2 regions of the Blautia hansenii DSM 20583 genome follow, and region 1 is predicted to be linked to the other one. Evidence: riboswitches for the same ligand, from Rfam matches in the RefSeq annotation. Region 1 holds a riboswitch; the other holds the start of a gene.
The links. A riboswitch is a leader RNA that binds a small molecule or an ion and turns the genes downstream of it on or off. The one in region 1 is predicted to bind FMN.
Positions count from the first base shown of each region.

Region 1 (9,760 bases):
GACGGCGCGGGGACTGGCGTATGTGCTGGGCATGGTGGGCCGGAAGATCCGCAAGGCATACCGTGGGCGGCAAGTACCGCATGGAAAACAAAGTGTGCGAAAGCTCATGGCCCACGGTACAGCCACCAACAGCATTGAGCTATCCGGGGATGCCAAGTCCTTTGACCGCGTGGCCCGGAAATGGAATGTAGACTATGCGTTCTATAAAACCGGGCCGGACAAATACCTGCTGTTTTTCAAGGCTGGACAGGCAGACGCAATGACCGCCTGCTTTTCTGAGTATTCCCGGAAAGTGTTAAGCAAAGCAAAATCGAACCGTGTTCCCATCCGGGAACAACTGCAACAGGCGGCAGATCAGCTTTCCAAAGAAAAGCCGAAGCAGAAAGAACGTGCAAAGGAGGTGGCCCATGAGGACAGATAAGATCAGAAAATATCTCATTCCGAACATTCCCTATCTGTTCATCCTGTGGGCGTTCCTCAAGCTGGGAACGGCCTACCGGCTGGCGGCGGGGAACGATTTTGCACATAAGCTCATCGGGCTGGGCCAGACGATTGGCCCGGCCTTTGCGGACTTTGCCCCCGGCCTTGTCCCGCTGGATTGGCTTGTTGGTATTGTAGGCGCAGTTGGTTTCCGGCTGCTGATCTATTTCAAAAGCAAGAACGCTAAGAAGTTTCGGCGGGATGCAGAATACGGCAGCGCTCGATGGGGAACGGAAAAAGACATCAAACCGTTTGTCGATCCGAAGTTTGAAAACAACGTGATTTTGACCGGGACGGAGTTTCTCACGATGAACACCCGCCCTAAAATCCCCGCAAATGCCAGAAACCTGAATTGCTGTATTATCGGCTCATCCGGCTCCGGCAAAACCCGCTTTTGGCTCACGCCCCAGCTTTTACAGGCTCATTCCTCTTATGTGGTGGTCGATCCCAAAGGCGGTGTGCTGGGACAGGTCGGAGCTTTCTTGCAAAAACGCGGGTACAAAATCAAGGTATTCAACAGCATAGATTTTTCAAAATCCATGCACTATAACCCGCTGGCGTATATCCGCAACGAGGCCGATATTCTGAAATTCGTGGATGCCCTGATTTCCAACACCAAGGGCGAAGGCAAGGAAGGCGATCCATTCTGGACGAAATCGGAAACGCTTTTGTACTGTGCTCTGATCGCCTACATCATTTTCGAGGGGCCTGCCGAGGATCGGAACATGAATACCCTTGTGGATATGATTTCCGGCATGGAGGTCAAGGAGGATGACGAGGACTTTATGAACGCGGTGGACTATATGTTTGCCGGGCTTGAAAAGCGCAAGCCGGATTGCTTCGCGGTCAAACAGTATAAAAAGTACAAATTGGCCAGCGGCAAGACGGCAAAAAGCATTTTGATTTCCTGCGGTGCGCGGCTGGCTCCCTTTGACATCCCGCAGCTTCGTGAGGTCATGGCCTATGACGAATTGGAGCTTGACCGCATCGGAGATCGGAAAACGGCGGTATTCTTCATCATTTCCGATACCACGCAGACCTACAACTTTTTAGTGGCGCTGGCATTTTCGCAGATGTTCAACCTCCTGTGTGAACGGGCGGACAATGTTCACGGTGGCCGCCTGCCGCACCATGTACGGGTGCTGTGGGACGAGGCAGCCAACACGGGACAGGTGCCCCAGCTCGAAAAGCTGGTCGCAGTTATCCGCTCCCGTGAGGTGAGTTTGTGCCTGCTATATCAGCAGTTGGCACAGTGCAAGGCCATTTACGATAAACACGCCGAGACAATCCTCGGCAACATGGACAGCGTGGTGTTCCTTGGTGGCCGCGAAGCCAGCACCATCAAGGAAATATCCGAGAACTGGTTGGGAAAAGCCACAATCAGTATGCAGACCGACAGCCGCTCCCGTGGCCAGTCGGAAAGCTACAGTCAAAATACCCAGCGGCTGGGCCGGGAACTAATGACCCCAGCCGAACTTGCAACCATGCCGGGAGACAAATGTATTTTGCAGCTTCGGGGCCTGCCCCCGTTCTTCTCTCCCAAGTATGATCTGAAACGGCATCCGAACTACCGTTATACGGCGGAGGCCGATAAACAGAAAAACGCTTTTGACCTCGACAGGCTCATTAACCGCCGTAGGCGGCCCGGGCTGAACGAGGCGTGTACGATGTATGAGGTGGCTGTGTCGGACGATGCACTCACGGAAGAGGACGAGGACATCCTCAACTATGATGACATCGACGATCCAGACGCCTTTGCATAAACGCTTCGAGACAAAGTGTCCCGAAGTTTGTAACCTGCCGCCTGTATGGGCGGCTTTTTTGTTACCGGGAAAATTCCGGAGAAATGGAGGCTTATATGGCATTTTTCTCATCTGCAATCGACACTTTACAGACCCTCGTTATTGCTCTCGGCGCTGGCCTTGGCGTGTGGGGCGTGGTTAATCTGCTGGAGGGCTACGGCTCGGATAACCCGGGCTCCAATGCTCATGTGCGGTAAAGTAACACACAAGAATTTGAACAGGCAGCAGCCCATTATTCCTAAAAAATCTTGACAACTATTGAACAGATGATTATACTTATCCTGTAAATTGAATAAAATCTTCAGGGCAGGGTGCAATTCCCTACCGGTGGTATAGCCCACGAGCCGCAAGGCATGATTCGGTGAAACTCCGAAGCCGACAGTATAGTCTGGATGAAAGAAGATTAAGAAGCGCAGGAAAGTTTTCTTTTCTGCGTGTAAAGCGATTGCTCTGGGATATTTTATATTCCAGAGCTTTATATTTGCACAGGTATTCCCTGCGCTCTTTTGCTTTTGCCTTGAACGATTTTGTTCAAGGCATTTTCTATTTGTGGAGGTGATACTGTGAATGACAGTGATTATATGAAAATCGCATTACAGCTTGCAAAAAAAGGATGCGGTTTTACTTCTCCTAACCCTATGGTAGGAGCTGTCATTGTAAAGGAAGGACGGATAATCGGGCAGGGTTGGCACGAAAAATATGGCGAAGCTCATGCAGAACGTAATGCGTTAGCGGCATGTACAGAAAATCCAAAAGGTGCGACCATGTATGTGACTTTAGAACCTTGCTGCCATTATGGAAAGCAGCCGCCCTGCATCAATGCAATCATGGAAGCAGGCATTGAACGGGTAGTAATCGGTTCTGGTGACCCCAATCCCCTTGTCAGCGGAAAAGGAATACAAATTCTAAAAAAACAAGGGATTTTGGTGACAGAACATATTTTACAGGAGGACTGCGAGAGGCTCAATGAAGTGTTTTTCCATTACATTCAAACCAAGCGTCCTTTTGTAGTGATGAAGTATGCCATGACAATGGACGGAAAAATTTCAACTAAAACAGGAGCGTCAAAATGGGTCACGGGCGAAACGGCACGACGCCATGTCGCACAGCAGCGTCACCGATATGCTGCAATTATGGCAGGAATCGGAACAATATTGACAGACGACCCACAGCTTACCTGCCGGATAGAGGGTGGAAAAAATCCGATTCGCATTATTTGTGACACCACGCTTCGCATACCTCTAAGTGCGAACGTTGTTTCCACAGCAAAGCAGATTCCTACAATAATTGCAACCTGTTGCAGGGACGCAGAAAGATGTGCCTTGTATGAGAAAAAAGGCTGCCATGTCCTGCTTGTCGAGGAAAGAAACGGTCATGTGGATTTAGAACAGCTTATGTATTTATTAGGGGAAAAACAGATTGACAGCATTTTGCTGGAGGGTGGAGGGACGTTAAATTGGGCAGCTCTTTCCAGCGGTATTGTACAGAAAGTGCAGGCTTATATCGCACCTAAATTATTTGGTGGACAGGCTGCAAAAACTCCGATAGAGGGAGAGGGCATTTGCTATCCTACTGCGGCTTTCCGATTAAAGAATAGCTGTGTTCTTCCGCTGGGTGAAGATTTTCTGATTGAAAGTGAGGTAGAGCAAAGTGTTTACGGGAATCATTGAGGAAATCGGAACGGTTCATAAAATCAAAAAAGGACAGCTTTCCGTCGTCCTTGAAGTTTGTGCGAAAACAGTGCTGGAGGATATGAAAATAGGGGATAGTATTGCAGTAAATGGAGTTTGTCTAACTGTTACAGCCCTGTACTCAGGCTCATTTGTTGCGGACGTTATGCACGAAACCTTAAACCGTTCTGCACTGGCAGCCCTTATCCCTGGTGGTCATGTGAATCTGGAACGAGCAATGTCGGCAAGCGGAAGATTTGGAGGACACATTGTCTCCGGACATATAGATGGCACAGGCAAAATCGTGTACATACAAAAAGATGATAATGCGGTCTGGTTTACCATACATACAAACCCGGAAATCATGAGGTATGTTGTAGAAAAAGGTTCTGTTGCAATCGACGGTATCAGTTTGACAATTGCCAAAGCCGACAGAGATAGATTTTCTATTTCAGCGATTCCCCATACCGTCAGACAAACAGTATTGAATGAGCGAAAAGAGGGTGATTCTGTCAATCTGGAAGCAGATATAGTTGGAAAATATGTTGGAAAATTCTTGTCTTTCAAACAGAACACGGACAGTCATATCACAAAGGAATTTTTAGAGAAATATGGTTATTAGGAGGATGTCGCATGGCAGCGTTTCATAAAATCGAAGAGGCACTTGAAGATTTGAAAAAAGGAAAAATAATTTTAGTAACAGATGATGCGGAACGGGAAAATGAAGGGGATTTTATCTGCGCAGCACAATTCGCAACAACGGAAAATATTAACTTTATGGCGACCTACGGAAAAGGGCTGATTTGTATGCCTATGTCAGAGGACTATGTAAGCAAGCTCAAAATTCCGCAAATGGTAGAAAGAAATACCGATAACCATGAAACGGCTTTTACTGTTTCTATTGACCATGTAACAACTTCTACCGGAATTTCTGCTGCTGAACGCTCAATCACCGCCCTTGCATGTGTGGAGGAAAATGTAAAGCCAGAGGATTTCCGTAGACCTGGACATATGTTTCCACTGCTTGCAAAGAAAAATGGTGTGTTAGAGAGAAACGGGCACACGGAAGCAACTGTAGATTTATGCCGGTTGGCTGGATTAAAAGAATGTGGATTATGCTGTGAAATCATGCGTGAAGATGGAACGATGATGAGAACAACAGAGCTTTTTGAACTGGCAGAGCGTTTTGGAATAAAATTTATTACCATACAAGATTTGCAAAATTACCGTAAGTGCCATGACCATTTGGTCGAGCGGGTAACAACTGTAAAAATGCCGACCAAATATGGGGATTTTATCGCATATGGTTTTGTAAATAAGCTAAATGGAGAACATCATATTGCTCTTGTAAAAGGGGAAATCGGAGATGGGAAACATATTCTATGCCGTGTTCATTCGGAATGTTTGACCGGTGATACCTTTGGCTCCCTACGCTGTGATTGCGGACAGCAATTTGCTTCAGCCATGACGCAGATTGAAAAAGAGGGACGGGGTATCTTGCTCTATATGCGGCAGGAAGGACGGGGTATCGGGCTTATCAATAAGCTGCGTGCCTATGAGCTGCAAGAGCAGGGAATGGACACGTTAGAAGCAAACCTTGCATTAGGCTTTTCAGGCGATGAACGGGAATATTATATCGGCGCACAGATTTTACGGGATTTGGGCGTATCAAGTATGCGGCTTTTAACGAATAATCCAGATAAAGTTTATCAGCTTGCGGAATTTGGGCTTGAAATCACGGAACGTATTCCGCTCCAAATGGACGCTACGGCGCACGATTTGTTATACCTCAAAACCAAGCAGAAACGTATGGGACATATTCTAAAATACTAAATCGCAGGAGGAAAATACGATATGAAAACATTTGAAGGAAAACTTGTGTCAAAAGGAATCAAAGTTGGGATTGTAGCGGCAAGGTTTAACGAATTTATCACTGCTAAGTTGTTGGGAGGGGCTATGGACGCTTTGCTCCGTCATGACGTAGAAGAAAAAAATATTCATGTGGCGTGGGTTCCCGGAGCATTTGAAATCCCTCTAATTGCGTCCAGAATGGCAAAAAGCGGAAAGTATGACGTAATAATTTGTTTGGGGGCGGTTATTCGCGGCTCAACCAGTCATTATGACTATGTATGCAGTGAGGTGGCGAAAGGGATTGCTACTGTTTCTCTGGAAAGCGGTATACCCGTACTGTTTGGTGTACTTACTACTGACAGTATTGAACAGGCGATTGAGAGGGCAGGAACAAAGGTGGGAAATAAGGGATATGATTGTGCTGTCAGTGCAATCGAAATGGTAAATCTTATTGAGGAAATTGAAAAATAAATATTTTTCCATAGCAGAATCAGCCGAGCCAGTCAACGGCAAGTGAATGGGCTGCGCCCACCGTTGACAGCCCCGTCTGTCCTTGCTGGTGGGTAATCAAGGGGCGACAGTAAAAAGTGCTACCGCCCTTTCCCATAATCGAAGAAAGGGGGATTTTCCATGACTGAACAGGAATCCTATCAAGAACATATCCGCTATACCCATGATACCTATTGCCGGATTGTTATTCGCCATGCGTCCTTTGACGCTGCCCGTATGCTGGCGGCGAGGTGGAAACGGGAAATCTCCCTTGAATATCTGACCGAAGAAAAGTTTGTCCAACTAAGCACCACAGACGAGTATTTTCAAGTGCCGGACTATGGCGAAACTTATCCGTTCTCTGTCCGGGGGAAGACGATATTTTTAGATAGCTATTCCCTTGCGGCGGCTCTTGTCGAACTGCCGGAACAGACGCAGGAGGAAATCTTTTTGTATTACTTCCAGCACTTGACACAGAAAGAAATCGGAGAACAAAGCGGCTGGACACGCAGCACAATCGGGCGGCATATCCAGCTTGCCTTAAAGCGGCTGAAAGAAGAAATGGAGGTGTTGTTCCATGAGCAACCGACTTCTCCCCTATGACACGATAATAAAAGCACATGAAGGCGACCCCATAGCGATACAAACTGTCCTTGACCGATATGCCGGATATATCCGCTATTTCTCCAAAATGAACGGCTATTATAATTCTGATATGGAGGACTACATTAGAACAAAGCTGATTGAAAGCCTGTTCAAGTTCCGGCTGGACCGATAACATAAAAACTGAATATCCCGCCGCCCCGCAGCGGCACACGAAGCAGTAAATCCGAAAAAGATTTGCTGCTTTTTTTGCGCCCATTTTTGGCAAATTTCCAAAAGTTCCGTATTAGATAGTGAAACCAAAAAAGGCTGCCGTTTTTTCAGACAGCGGGCAAAACGCAGCTTCCGAAACGCCTTATTGTCGGGAAAGACCGAGCCGCTGGAAAAGTTCTTGCCGGAAAGTCCGTCCATTCTGCTCTTTTGTGGTTTGTAGGGAGTAAGGGGAAGAACGCCAGCCCGCAGCCTTTTATAAAAAAGCTGGTTATAGATTTCCCGAAAAAGTGGCAGTAGGAAGTGAACGGCAGTCCGGCAGTTTCTTAGAGCAAGATTCTACCGCAGTACCAAAATTCGCTTATCGCTCATTTTGCCCCTGCGGGAATCTTGTTGGGGAGTGCCTTCCCCAAACCCTGCCATGCGGCTTACGCCGCTTAAAAATCCCTCAAAATATTTTTTCGGATTTTTCAAAAACAGTTCCGCTTTACACCCTGTTTTTCTCCTATTAGTGAGAGAACACCACGCACAGAAAGGAGGTTTTACCATGCGAAAACGATACAACACGCCCCACCGCAGCCGGGTAGTCAAAACACGCATGACCGAGGAAGAATACGCCGAGTTTGCGGAAAGGCTTTCTGCCTGCAACATGAGCCAAGCCGAGTTTATCCGGCAAGCCATAACCGGGGCAGCCATACGCCCCATCATAACTGTTTCCCCCGTCAATGACGAGCTGCTTGCCGCTGTCGGGAAGCTGACCGCCGAATACGGCAGGATCGGCGGCAACTTAAACCAGATAGCCCGGACGCTGAATGAGTGGCACAGCCCCTACCCGCAGCTTGCCGAGGAGGTACGGGCGGCGGTTTCCGACCTTGCTGCCCTGAAGTTTGAAGTTTTGCAGAAAGTGGGTGACGCTGTTGGCAACATTCAAACATATCAGCTCTAAAAATGCCGACTATGGCGCAGCGGAAGCCTACCTCACATTTGAGCATGACGAGTTTACCATGAAGCCCACCCTTGATGAAAACGGGCGGCTGATACCGAGGGAGGATTACCGCATTTCTTCCCTCAACTGCGGGGGCGAGGATTTCGCTGTTGCCTGTATGCGAGCCAATCTCCGCTATGAGAAAAACCAAAAACGGGAAGATGTGAAAAGCCACCATTATATCATCAGCTTTGACCCACGGGACGGGACAGACAACGGCTTGACCGTAGACCGGGCGCAGGAGCTGGGCGAGCAGTTCTGTAAAGAGCATTTCCCCGGACACCAAGCCCTAATCTGCACCCACCCGGACGGGCATAACCACAGCGGCAATATCCATGTGCATATCGTCATCAACTCCCTGCGGATTTATGAAGTCCCGCTTCTGCCCTACATGGACAGACCAGCCGACACACGGGAGGGCTGCAAGCACCGCTGCACCAATACCGCTATGGAATATTTCAAGAGTGAAGTCATGGAGATGTGCCACCGGGAGGGGCTTTACCAAATCGACCTCTTGAACGGCAGCAAGGAACGGATAACCGAACGGGAATACTGGGCGGCAAAGAAAGGGCAGCTTGCCCTTGATAAAGAGAACGCCGCCAGAGAAGCCGCAGGACAGCCGACCAAGCCCACCAAGTTTGAAACGGACAAGGCGAAGCTGCGCCGGACGATACGGCAGGCACTTTCCCAAGCTGGCAGCTTTGACGAGTTTTCTTCCCTTTTGCTGCGGGAGGGTGTGACCGTCAAGGAGAGCCGAGGGCGGCTTTCCTACCTCACGCCGGACAGGACAAAGCCTATCACAGCCCGGAAGCTGGGGGACGATTTTGACAAGGCTGCTGTCCTTGCCCTGCTCACGCAGAACGCCCACAGAGCCGCCGAACAGACCAAAGCCATACCCGAATACCCTGTCGCAGTTAAAAAGCCGTCACAAGGGGAAAAAACCGCAAAAACCACCCCGGCAGACAACACCTTGCAGCGCATGGTTGACCGGGAAGCCAAGCGAACCGAGGGCAAGGGCGTGGGCTATGACCGCTGGGCGGCAAAGCACAACCTAAAGCAGATGGCGGCTACCGTTACCGCCTACCAGCAGTACGGCTTTTCTTCCCCGGAGGAACTGGACGAAGCCTGTTCTGCCGCCTATACCGCCATGCGGAAAAGCCTTACGGAGCTGAAGCAGGTGGAAAAGACACTGGACGGGAAAAAGGAGCTGCAACGGCAGGTGCTTGCCTATTCCAAGACCCGCCCTGTCCGGGACGGGCTGAAACAGCAGAAAAACGCCAAAGCAAAAGCAGCCTACCGACAGAAGCACGAAAGCGACTTTATCATAGCAGACGCAGCCGCCCGCTATTTCAGGGAGAACGGCATTTCCAAGCTGCCGAGCTATAAAGCCCTGCAAGCAGAGATTGAAACCCTTATCAAAGAGAAAAACAGCGGCTACAACGATTACCGGGCAAAACGGGAGGAATACCGCCGCTTACAGACTGTCAAGGGCAATATCGACCAGATTTTACGCCGGAGCGAGCCGCAGCGCAGAAAGGAGCAGAGCCATGAACGGTAATATCCCCCGCATGGACTACCGCCAGTACCGGGCAGCCCGCCGCCTTGTGCATGAGTGCTGCAACTATGACAGCGGGAACTGCCTGCTGTTGGAGGACAGTGAGCCTTGCGTG
Region 1 covers NZ_CP022413.2:1,970,250-1,980,009, reverse strand. The annotation lists gene CGC63_RS10090 (PcfB family protein) at 32-421, shown strand; gene CGC63_RS10085 (VirD4-like conjugal transfer protein, CD1115 family) at 408-2,243, shown strand; gene CGC63_RS10080 (Maff2 family mobile element protein) at 2,339-2,479, shown strand; FMN riboswitch at 2,576-2,690, shown strand; gene ribD (bifunctional diaminohydroxyphosphoribosylaminopyrimidine deaminase/5-amino-6-(5-phosphoribosylamino)uracil reductase RibD) at 2,864-3,952, shown strand; gene ribE (riboflavin synthase) at 3,933-4,574, shown strand; gene CGC63_RS10065 (bifunctional 3,4-dihydroxy-2-butanone-4-phosphate synthase/GTP cyclohydrolase II) at 4,586-5,785, shown strand; gene ribH (6,7-dimethyl-8-ribityllumazine synthase) at 5,807-6,274, shown strand; gene CGC63_RS10055 (sigma-70 family RNA polymerase sigma factor) at 6,434-6,895, shown strand; gene CGC63_RS10050 (helix-turn-helix domain-containing protein) at 6,870-7,070, shown strand; gene CGC63_RS15530 (hypothetical protein) at 7,396-7,617, shown strand; gene CGC63_RS10040 (plasmid mobilization protein) at 7,653-8,051, shown strand; gene CGC63_RS10035 (relaxase/mobilization nuclease domain-containing protein) at 8,023-9,648, shown strand; gene CGC63_RS10030 (cysteine-rich VLP domain-containing protein) at 9,638-9,760, shown strand, end outside.

Region 2 (9,760 bases), 1.5 Mb from region 1:
CAGTATCGTGCGGGATATGTACAGTCTGCAGATTATGAATATGCTACCATGAACGATGCAGGAAAAGCAGCAAATGAATTATACAGCTCTCATGAAGAATGGTTTAAAGATGCAAAATTACCGGACTTAAAGTTAAGCAAAGATGCGTTAGACGAATATAAGAGCATTATGTCCGGTATTACACCAATCGTATTTGAAAAATTACAGAGCTGGGTTTTGGGTTCAGGAAATATTGAAGCAGAATACGATGATTTTGTAAATGAATTAAAAGCAAGAAACATTGACAGAGCCATTGAAATTCAGCAGGAAGCATACGATAACTTTATGAAAGTAACAAAATAAAAGCAAGATGGGGCTGTGGCACTAAGGTTTTTAGTGCAGCAACCCCTTTTTAAATCTACGGGAGGCAAAGATGAACAGAAAAAAATTAGAAACAGCCGCATTACAGGCAATCGAAGTGTTAAAGAAAAATTTAGAAATTTATACAGAGAAATTTCCCGGTTCAAACACAGAAAATCAGATATATCCTGTTTCTGAAAACATTGAATGGACAACCGGATTTTGTACCGGAACTTATTGGCTGGCTTATGAACTGACAAAAGATGAAGTATTTAGAAAATCTGCCATGGTGCAGGTAGAAAGCTTTTATAACAGAATTGAGAATAAAATAGATGTAGACCATCATGATATGGGATTTTTGTATACGCCGTCCTGTGTGGCAGCCTATATGCTGACAGGAAGTGAGCGGGCAAAGGAAGCGGCAATTTTGGCAGCAGATCAGCTTATCAGCCGTTTTCAGGAAAAGGGACAATTTATTCAGGCATGGGGAACGTTGGGAGCAGAGGATAATTACCGTTTGATTATTGACTGCCTTTTAAATCTGCCATTGTTATATTGGGCATCTAAGGTAACAGGTGATCTGAAGTACAGAGAGATTGCTATTCGCCACACAAAAACCAGCTTAAAAAATTTGGTGCGTGATGATTTTTCAACATATCATACTTATTTCTTCAATCCGGAAACAGGAGAACCGGTAAAAGGTGTTACCGCACAGGGATATAAAAACAATTCTGCATGGGCAAGAGGTCAGGCATGGGGTGTTTATGGAACAGCTCTTGCATGGAGATATTTAAAAGATGAGAAATGCAAAGAACTTTTCAAAAAAGTGACAGATTTTTATCTTGCAAATCTTCCACAGGATAAGGTCCCTTATTGGGATTTAAGCTTTAAAGCAGAAGATAAAGAACCGAAAGACTCCTCAGCAGCAGCGATTGTAGTATGTGGAATTTTAGAAATGTGTGAAAACGGAGGATTAACAGAAAAAGATCAGGAGTATTATAAGGAAAAAGCATACGAAATGCTGGAAAGTTTGATTGACAATTATTCTGTAAAGACTTCTCAGGACGCCAATGGATTGATTTTACACGGAGTCTATGCAAAAAGCAGTGAATATAACAGCGTAACGGACAGAGGGGTAGATGAATGTAATCTCTGGGGAGATTATTTCTATCTGGAAGCAGTGGTAAGATGTTTGAAAAAATGGAACCCCTACTGGTAGAGTTCAAGATTTGCAAGGTTTTCAACAGGAAAAGAAAGCTTACCCAAAAACAGAAATGCTATAATCCATACAACAAAAGGACAGGCAGAGAAAGAAAGGGGAACATTATGGAAGTAAGAACAGCAGCATCACCAAGAGACGTGAAGCATTACACAACAGACCGATTAAGAGAAGAATTTTTAATCCAGAACTTATTTGTACCAGGAAAAATAAAAATGGTTTACAGCCACATTGACCGTATTATCACCGGTGCAGCAGTTCCGGCAAAGGAAACCTTAACATTAACAGCAGGTGCAGAGCTTCGCGCAGAATATTTCTTACAGAGAAGAGAAATGGGTATTATCAATATCGGCGGAGCAGGTACAATTACCGTAGACGGAAAAGCTTACGAGGTAGCTTATAAAGAAGGTATGTACATCGGAATGGGAGCAAAAGACATTACTTTTGCAAGCAAAGATGAAACAAATTCTGCAAAATTTTACTTTAACAGTACACCGGCACATCACACATACCCAACGGTACTGATTAAACCGGAAGGAACACCGAAAGAAGGCGTTGTTATTGTTAAGGATGAAAATAAGGTAGAACTGGGAACATTAGAGCAGTCCAATCACAGAACAATCTGCAAATACATTCTGCCGGGACAGGTAGAAAGCTGCCAGTTGGAAATGGGAATGACAAAATTAGAGCCGGGAAGCGTATGGAACACAATGCCATGTCACACACACGACAGAAGAATGGAAGTTTACCTGTACTTTGATATTCCGGAAGATGCATTTGTTATGCACTACATGGGTGAACCCACAGAAACAAGACATTTAGTAATGAGAAATGAAGAAGCAGTTATCTCACCAAGCTGGTCTATTCATTCCGGTTCCGGTTCTCAGGCATATACTTTTATCTGGGGAATGGCTGGAGAAAATCAGGATTTTGACGATATGGACCATATTGCAAATACAGAACTGAAATAAAAAGGAAATAAAAGGAGAATAGAAATGGACGTAATGAAAAGTTTTTCATTGGAAGGTAAAGTTGCCTTAGTAACAGGCGCAGCTTACGGAATTGGTTTTGCTATGGCAGAAGCTTACGCAAAAGCAGGAGCAAAGATTGCATTTAACTGCAGAGGACAGGAACATTTGGAAACAGCTCTGGCAAATTATAAAGCAAAAGGTATTGATGCAAAAGGCTATATCTGTGACGTAACAGATGAAGAACAGGTTGCAAATATGGTAGCAGATATTGAAAAAGAGCTGGGAACCATTGATATCTTAGTAAATAATGCGGGAATTATCAAACGTATTCCAATGACAGAGATGAGCGCAGCAGAATTCCGTCAGGTAATCGACATTGACTTGAATGCGCCGTTTATCGTGTCAAAAGCAGTTATTCCGGGAATGATTAAAAAAGGACATGGAAAAATCATCAACATTTGTTCTATGATGAGCGAATTAGGACGTGAAACAGTATCTGCTTATGCAGCAGCAAAAGGCGGATTAAAAATGCTGACAAAGAATATTGCATCTGAATACGGCGAATACAACATTCAGTGTAACGGTATCGGACCTGGTTATATTGCCACACCTCAGACAGCTCCATTAAGAGAAATTCAGCCGGATGGCTCTAAACATCCGTTTGACCAGTTTATCATCAGCAAGACACCTGCAGCTCGCTGGGGAAATCCAGAAGACTTAATGGGACCGGCAGTATTCCTTGCTTCTGAAGCATCAGACTTTGTAAACGGACAGATTTTATACGTTGACGGCGGTATTTTAGCATACATCGGAAAACAGCCAAAATAAGAAAAACAGGAGAAAAATTATGAAAATCGCATTAATTAACGAAAACAGTCAGGGGGCAAAAAACCCGATTATTGAAAAATCCTTAAAAAAAGTAGTAGAACCTATGGGCTTTACCGTAGATAACTATGGAATGTATACAGCAGAAGATGAAGCACAGCTTACTTATGTTCAGGTTGGTATTCTGGCAGCCGTATTATTAAATTCAGGCGCAGCAGATTATGTAATTACAGGCTGCGGTACAGGTGAAGGCGCAATGCTTGCTTGTAACTCCTTCCCAGGCGTTATCTGCGGACACGTAGAAGATGCGTTAGATGCTTATACTTTTGCACAGATTAATGACGGAAATGCAATTTCCCTTCCATTTGCAAAAGGATATGGATGGGGCGGAGACTTAAATTTGGAATATATTTTTGAAAAACTTTTCTGCGAAGAAAGCGGACAGGGATATCCAAGAGAAAGAGCTGTTCCGGAACAGAGAAATAAGAGAATTCTGGATGATGTAAAAAAAGTGACTTATCGTGAACTTACAGATATTTTAATGGAATTAGACAGAGAACTGGTAAAAGGCGCTCTTGCAGGAGAACATTTCCAGGAATTATTCTTTAAAAACTGTAAATGTGAAAAAATCGCCGCATGTGTAAAAGAAATTCTGGGCTGCTAAAGGAGAAGGTATATGTTCAGTTTAAAAGTAATTGACGGAAACGGAAGAACCATTGCTGTTGGCAGAGATGAAGAAGAAGTTAATTTAATGGTGGCAAGAGAATATCAGGAAGGTGACAGAATTCTTCTTGAGACTTCTGAGAAAAACATCCATGTGTGGTTTCAGGTAGATGACGCTATGGGAAAATCTCTGGTTTACCTTACCGGTGATGCTCATTATCAAATTCCTTTTGGAGAAAAGAGAATTAATCTTTCTCCAAAGACATTTTCAGGAAGCAAGCACTTAATTACTGTAAGAAAAGCAAAAGAATTTGAGCCGAAAACTTATCGTAACCTGGCGCTTAATGTAAACGATTTACATGAAAATGAAACTTGCTTCCCACATGCTTTTGCAAATGTGGAAACAAGAGGTGAGTCTGTATTTGCGGCAAAAAATGCCATTGACGGTGTAACCGCCAATGAATGTCACGGAGAATGGCCTTATGACTCATGGGGAATTAACCGTAATCCAAATGCAGAAATGACCGTGGATTTCGGACGTGAGGTTGAAGTAGACAGAATTGTTATTTATTTGCGTGCAGATTTCCCACATGATAATTGGTGGAAAAAAATGACCATTACATTTTCCGATGGAGAAGATATGGAATTGTCATTAAAGAAAACAGGTTCCGGACAGGAATTTACTTTTGAGAAAAAGAAAATCAGCTGGTTAAAGGTTTCTCATTTAATCCAGTCCTCTGAGCCGTCACCATTCCCTGCACTTGCACAAATCGAAGTTTACGGAAATGATTTATAAAAAATGCAATAAAAAATAAAATGAAGTATAGACTATTTGCACAGAAAAAAATCCTGCGGTATTTGATTTTTGTGTAAATAGTCTTTTTTCTTTCGTTAATAAAGAAATTAAGAGAATAAAATACAGTTAAAACATATATTTTTTAATAATTTCTAATAAAAAATAAATTTGACAGTCTTTAAGTTTTATGTTAGGATAAACGCCAATTTAGCATAGTAGAGAAATGAAATGCTAAAGCGATATAAAATTTAAGGAGGAATTAAAATGAAGAAAAGAATTGCACTGATTTTGACAGGAACAATGTTAATGGGGTTTGTATTATCTGCATGCGGAGATAATGAGAGTACAGAGAAAAAGGATGAGAAAACAGAAAACAGTGTTGAAACATCTTCAAATGCAAATAACAGGACTACATTTACAGTAGGATTTGATGCAGAATATCCGCCTTATGGTTATATGGATGAAAATGGAGAGTATACGGGATTTGATTTAGAGTTGGCTGAGGCAGTATGTAAGCTGGAAGGCTGGGAACTTGTGAAAAAGCCAATCAACTGGGACGCGAAAGATATGGAATTAAATTCAGGGGCTATTGACTGCATCTGGAATGGATTTACCATGAATGGAAGAGAAGACGAGTACACATTTTCGACACCGTATGTAGATAACAGTCAGGTGATTGTAGTTGCAGAAAATTCCGGTATCAACACACCGGAAGATCTGGCAGGAAAAACAGTAGGAGTGCAGGCAGCAAGCGCAGCTTTAGAATTACTGCAAAGTGATGAAAAAGACGGACAGAAAGCATTAGCAGATACTTTCGGAGCACTTAATGAATTTGCAGATTACAATACTGCTTTTACTGAATTGCAGGCGGGGGCTTTAGATGCGCTTGCTATTGATATTGGAGTTGCGAATTATCAGATTAAGTCAAGAGGAGAGGGATATAAAATTTTAGAAGAAACCTTAAATACAGAACAATATGCAATTGCATTTAAAAAGGGTGATCAGGAATTACGAGATGTTGTCAATGCAGATCTGAAAAAACTTACAGAAGACGGAACAGTTGCAAAATTGGCCGAAAAATATGAGATTTCTGATATGGTGACATTGAAATGAGTATTAATGTAATCATGAGAGAAATGACTGCAGGATTTGGACAGACGTGCCTGATTTTCTTTATGACGCTGGTGCTTTCTCTGCCTTTGGGACTAGTCATGTACTTTGGCAGAGTAAGCAAAATAAAATTAGTCAGCGGCATTGTCAAATTTTATATATCAGTTATGAGGGGAACTCCGTTGATGCTGCAGCTTTTGGTGTGGTATTATGCACCATATTATTTATGGGGAATGAATATAGGAGGATATAAGCTGACAGCAATTTTACTGGGATGTTCATTGAATTATGCGGCATATTTTGCTGAAATTTATCGCTCCGGAATAGAAGCAATTCCCAGAGGACAATATGAAGCGGCAGCTATTTTGGGGTATTCCGGACAACAGACTTTTTTTCGGATAATTTTACCGCAGATGATTAAAAATGTATTGCCTACAGTGACAAATGAAGTAATTACTCTGGTAAAAGATACGTCTCTTGTGTATTCTTTATCTTACGTTGAGATGTTTGCAGTGGCAAAGCAGATTGCAGCTGCACAGACAACCATAGTTCCATTTTTTATTGCAGGCGCATTTTATTATATTTTTAATTACATTGTTGCAAAGGTGATGGAAATGTTTGAAAAGAAAATGAATTATTATAGATAGGAGGATACCGGAATGAGTCTTTTAGAAATGAAACATATTAAGAAAGAATTCAGTGGGGTATCCGTTATCAGGGATATTTCCTTTTCCGTTGAACAGGGAGAAATATTGGCAATCATTGGACCATCCGGTTCCGGTAAGTCTACGTTGCTGCGTTGCGCAACAATGCTGGAAACTATTGAAAACGGTGAAATTTTATATATGGGCAAGAAAGCAGTGTGGACAGAAAACGGAAAGCTGTTTTTGGCGAAGAAACAACAGCGCAGGGAAATAGAGTCTTGTTTTGGTCTTGTATTTCAAAATTTTAATTTGTTTCCGCATTTTTCAGTGATAAAAAATATTACAGATGCCCCAATTCGTGTGCAAAAAAGAGAGAAGGAAACCGTATATAGAGAAGCTGAAATTTTACTTAAAAAAATGGGACTTGCAGATAAAGCAGATGCATATCCTCATCAGCTGTCGGGAGGACAACAGCAGAGAGTATCCATTGCCAGAGCATTGGCATTGAAACCGAAAATGTTATTTTTTGACGAACCCACTTCGGCTTTGGATCCGGAACTTACAGGGGAAATCCTAAAAGTAATTAAAAATCTGGCAACTGAGCACATGACAATGGTTATTGTAACTCATGAGATGAAATTTGCAAGAAATGTGGCAGACAGAATTATTTTTATGGATAAAGGCGCAATTGCAATACAGGGCACACCGGAGGAGGTGTTTTCTTCAGAAAATCAAAGAATGCAGGAGTTTCTTGGAAAATTGTCTTTGGAATGACAAAAACAATAAAAATATATTGAAATCAAGGCTTTGAAGGGTTATAATGCATAGTATAAATAAAAAGAAATTCTTCGGGGCAGGGTGCAATTCCCTACCGGCGGTTATAGTCCGCGAGCCGTATAAAACGGTTGAATTGGTGCAATTCCAATACCGACAGTATAGTCTGGATGAGAGAAGAAAGAAATTATTTCTATTGAACTTTCATGAGGATACCCCGTATAGGGGTATCCTTTTTTGAAATGCATGAAGAATTTCCTTTTATGAAAAACGTTCATGAAAAGGAGAATAAAAATGAGTCAGGAAGCAGTTGTAAACAAGCGAATTCAGGTAACCGGAAACAGGTCGAAACTAAGAACTATGGTGCAGATAGCCATGTTGTCAGCCGTATCGGCAGTGCTCATGATGTTTGAATTTCCAATTCCTTTTTTAGCACCCCCTTTTATTAAAATGGATTTTTCCGAAATTCCGGTTTTAGTGGGAACCTTTGCTATGGGGCCTTTGGCAGGTGTGGTAATTGAATTGTTAAAAAACATTCTTCATTTTGTTACCTACGGAACAACCACAGGCGGTATTGGGGAATTGTCCAATTTCTTTATCGGCTGTGCGTTTGCAGTACCGGCAGGAATTTTTTACAGAAAAAGGAAAACAAGAAAAAACGCTGTTTTAGGAATGGCAACAGGTACGTTACTGATGGTTATTATGGGTTGTCTTTCCAATGCGTTTGTAATGTTTCCTCTATACAGCGTAGTTATGGGAATTCCTATGGATAGTTTTATCGCTATGGGAACAGCTATCCATCCGGCTATTGACAATATGGTTACTTTTGTAGTTTTATGTATGGTTCCTTTTAATTTGGTAAAAGGAATAATTATTTCAATGATTACCCTGCTTTTATATAAAAGGCTGAAGGTAGTATTAAAGGGAGAATAACATGGCAACAATTACGGGAATTACGAAAAAAACAGAAAATCCGTTTGTAAACCTTTATGAACTGGACAGAAAATCAAAGACGGGAAAAGAAGGAAAATATTATGTTGCGTCAAGAGCAAAAAGTGAGAAGGATTTAAAGCTTGTCACAGGAAAGAATGTTCCTGACGGCGTTGTGATTTACAGCCTGTACGGCGAACAGCAGGATAAGGTAGTGTTAATTCGTCAGTATCGATATGCAATCAATGATTTCATATATGAATTTCCGGCAGGTCTGGTAGAAAAGCAAGAGCCTTATAAGGAAGCTGCCGTTCGGGAAATGAAAGAGGAAACAGGGCTGGAGTTTACGCCTATTACAGTAAATGAAGCTTATGAAAAGCCTGCATTTACCACAGTGGGAATGACAGATGAGTCTTGCGCTATTGTATTCGGTACTTCAGCAGGAGAAATTACAAAGGAATTTCAGGAAGACACAGAGGAAATCGAAGTGGTTTTGGCAGACAGAGAAGAAGTAAAACGGATTTTAAAAGAAGAAAAAGTGGCAATTATGTGTTTTTATATGCTGATGCACTTTATACATGACAAAGAACCTTTTGAATTTCTGAAAGAATTGTAAAAATTTTATATAATCGGACTACTTTTTTCCAAGTTGTGTTATACTTAAAAAGCATCCGAGAGAAAACAGCCTGTATGTATAAATCGGTACGCATATAGGCTGTTGTGCATTATAAAATAGGGTGCGAAATTGACTTAAAGGGGTTTTGTAGATGAATTGGAAGAAACACATTAAAAATTTACTGGTATTTATTTTTACACTTCTGGCAGTGGTTTTAGGCGGTCTTATTGCCTTTAAGTTTATTCGCTTTTTTATGCCGTTTGTAATCGGATGGCTGATTGCGCTGATTGCAAACCCGTTGGTGCGGATGTTGGAAAGACGGATGAAGGTAGCCAGAAAGCATACCTCTATGCTTCTTATTATTGCAGTGCTGGCCGCTATTATCGGAGGCATTTATTTTATCGGAATGAAGACATTGCAGGAAGCAAGTTCGCTTATTGAGCAGGCGCCTGAGATTTACAGTAGTTTTCGAGAGGATTTTCAGGAGGCAGGAGAAAATCTTTCTATGATTATCGAAGAATTGCCGGACGGAGTTCAAAAAGGAATTGCAGACTTTCAGGACAGCTTAGGCAATATGATTGGAACAGCCGTAGGAAAAATCAGCCAGATTACCGTAGATCAGGCAAGTAATTTTGCGAAAAATCTTCCAAGTATTATTATAGCCATTATATTTACAATTTTATCATCGTATTTTTTCATTGCAGACAGAGACAAGATATTGGAATTTGGAAGGGAGCATACCCCTCAGCTTATTCAGGAAAAATGGAAAATACTGGAACGGTGCTTTCGGAGTATTTTCGGCGGATATTTTAAAGCCCAGTTTAAAATTATGGGAGTCGTCTTTGTTATTCTCTGTATAGGATTTTTAATTTT
Region 2 covers NZ_CP022413.2:428,946-438,705, forward strand. The annotation lists gene CGC63_RS02125 (extracellular solute-binding protein) at 1-342, shown strand, start outside; gene CGC63_RS02130 (glycoside hydrolase family 88 protein) at 413-1,558, shown strand; gene kduI (5-dehydro-4-deoxy-D-glucuronate isomerase) at 1,666-2,529, shown strand; gene CGC63_RS02140 (gluconate 5-dehydrogenase) at 2,554-3,357, shown strand; gene CGC63_RS02145 (RpiB/LacA/LacB family sugar-phosphate isomerase) at 3,377-4,018, shown strand; gene CGC63_RS02150 (DUF7402 domain-containing protein) at 4,031-4,813, shown strand; gene CGC63_RS02155 (amino acid ABC transporter substrate-binding protein) at 5,078-5,926, shown strand; gene CGC63_RS02160 (amino acid ABC transporter permease) at 5,923-6,570, shown strand; gene CGC63_RS02165 (amino acid ABC transporter ATP-binding protein) at 6,583-7,341, shown strand; FMN riboswitch at 7,408-7,527, shown strand; gene CGC63_RS02170 (ECF transporter S component) at 7,636-8,274, shown strand; gene CGC63_RS02175 (NUDIX hydrolase) at 8,276-8,887, shown strand; gene ytvI (sporulation integral membrane protein YtvI) at 9,039-9,760, shown strand, end outside.
Region 2: linked by a shared signal. The riboswitch ahead of CGC63_RS02170 (ECF transporter S component) and the one ahead of ribD (bifunctional diaminohydroxyphosphoribosylaminopyrimidine deaminase/5-amino-6-(5-phosphoribosylamino)uracil reductase RibD) in region 1 are both predicted to bind FMN.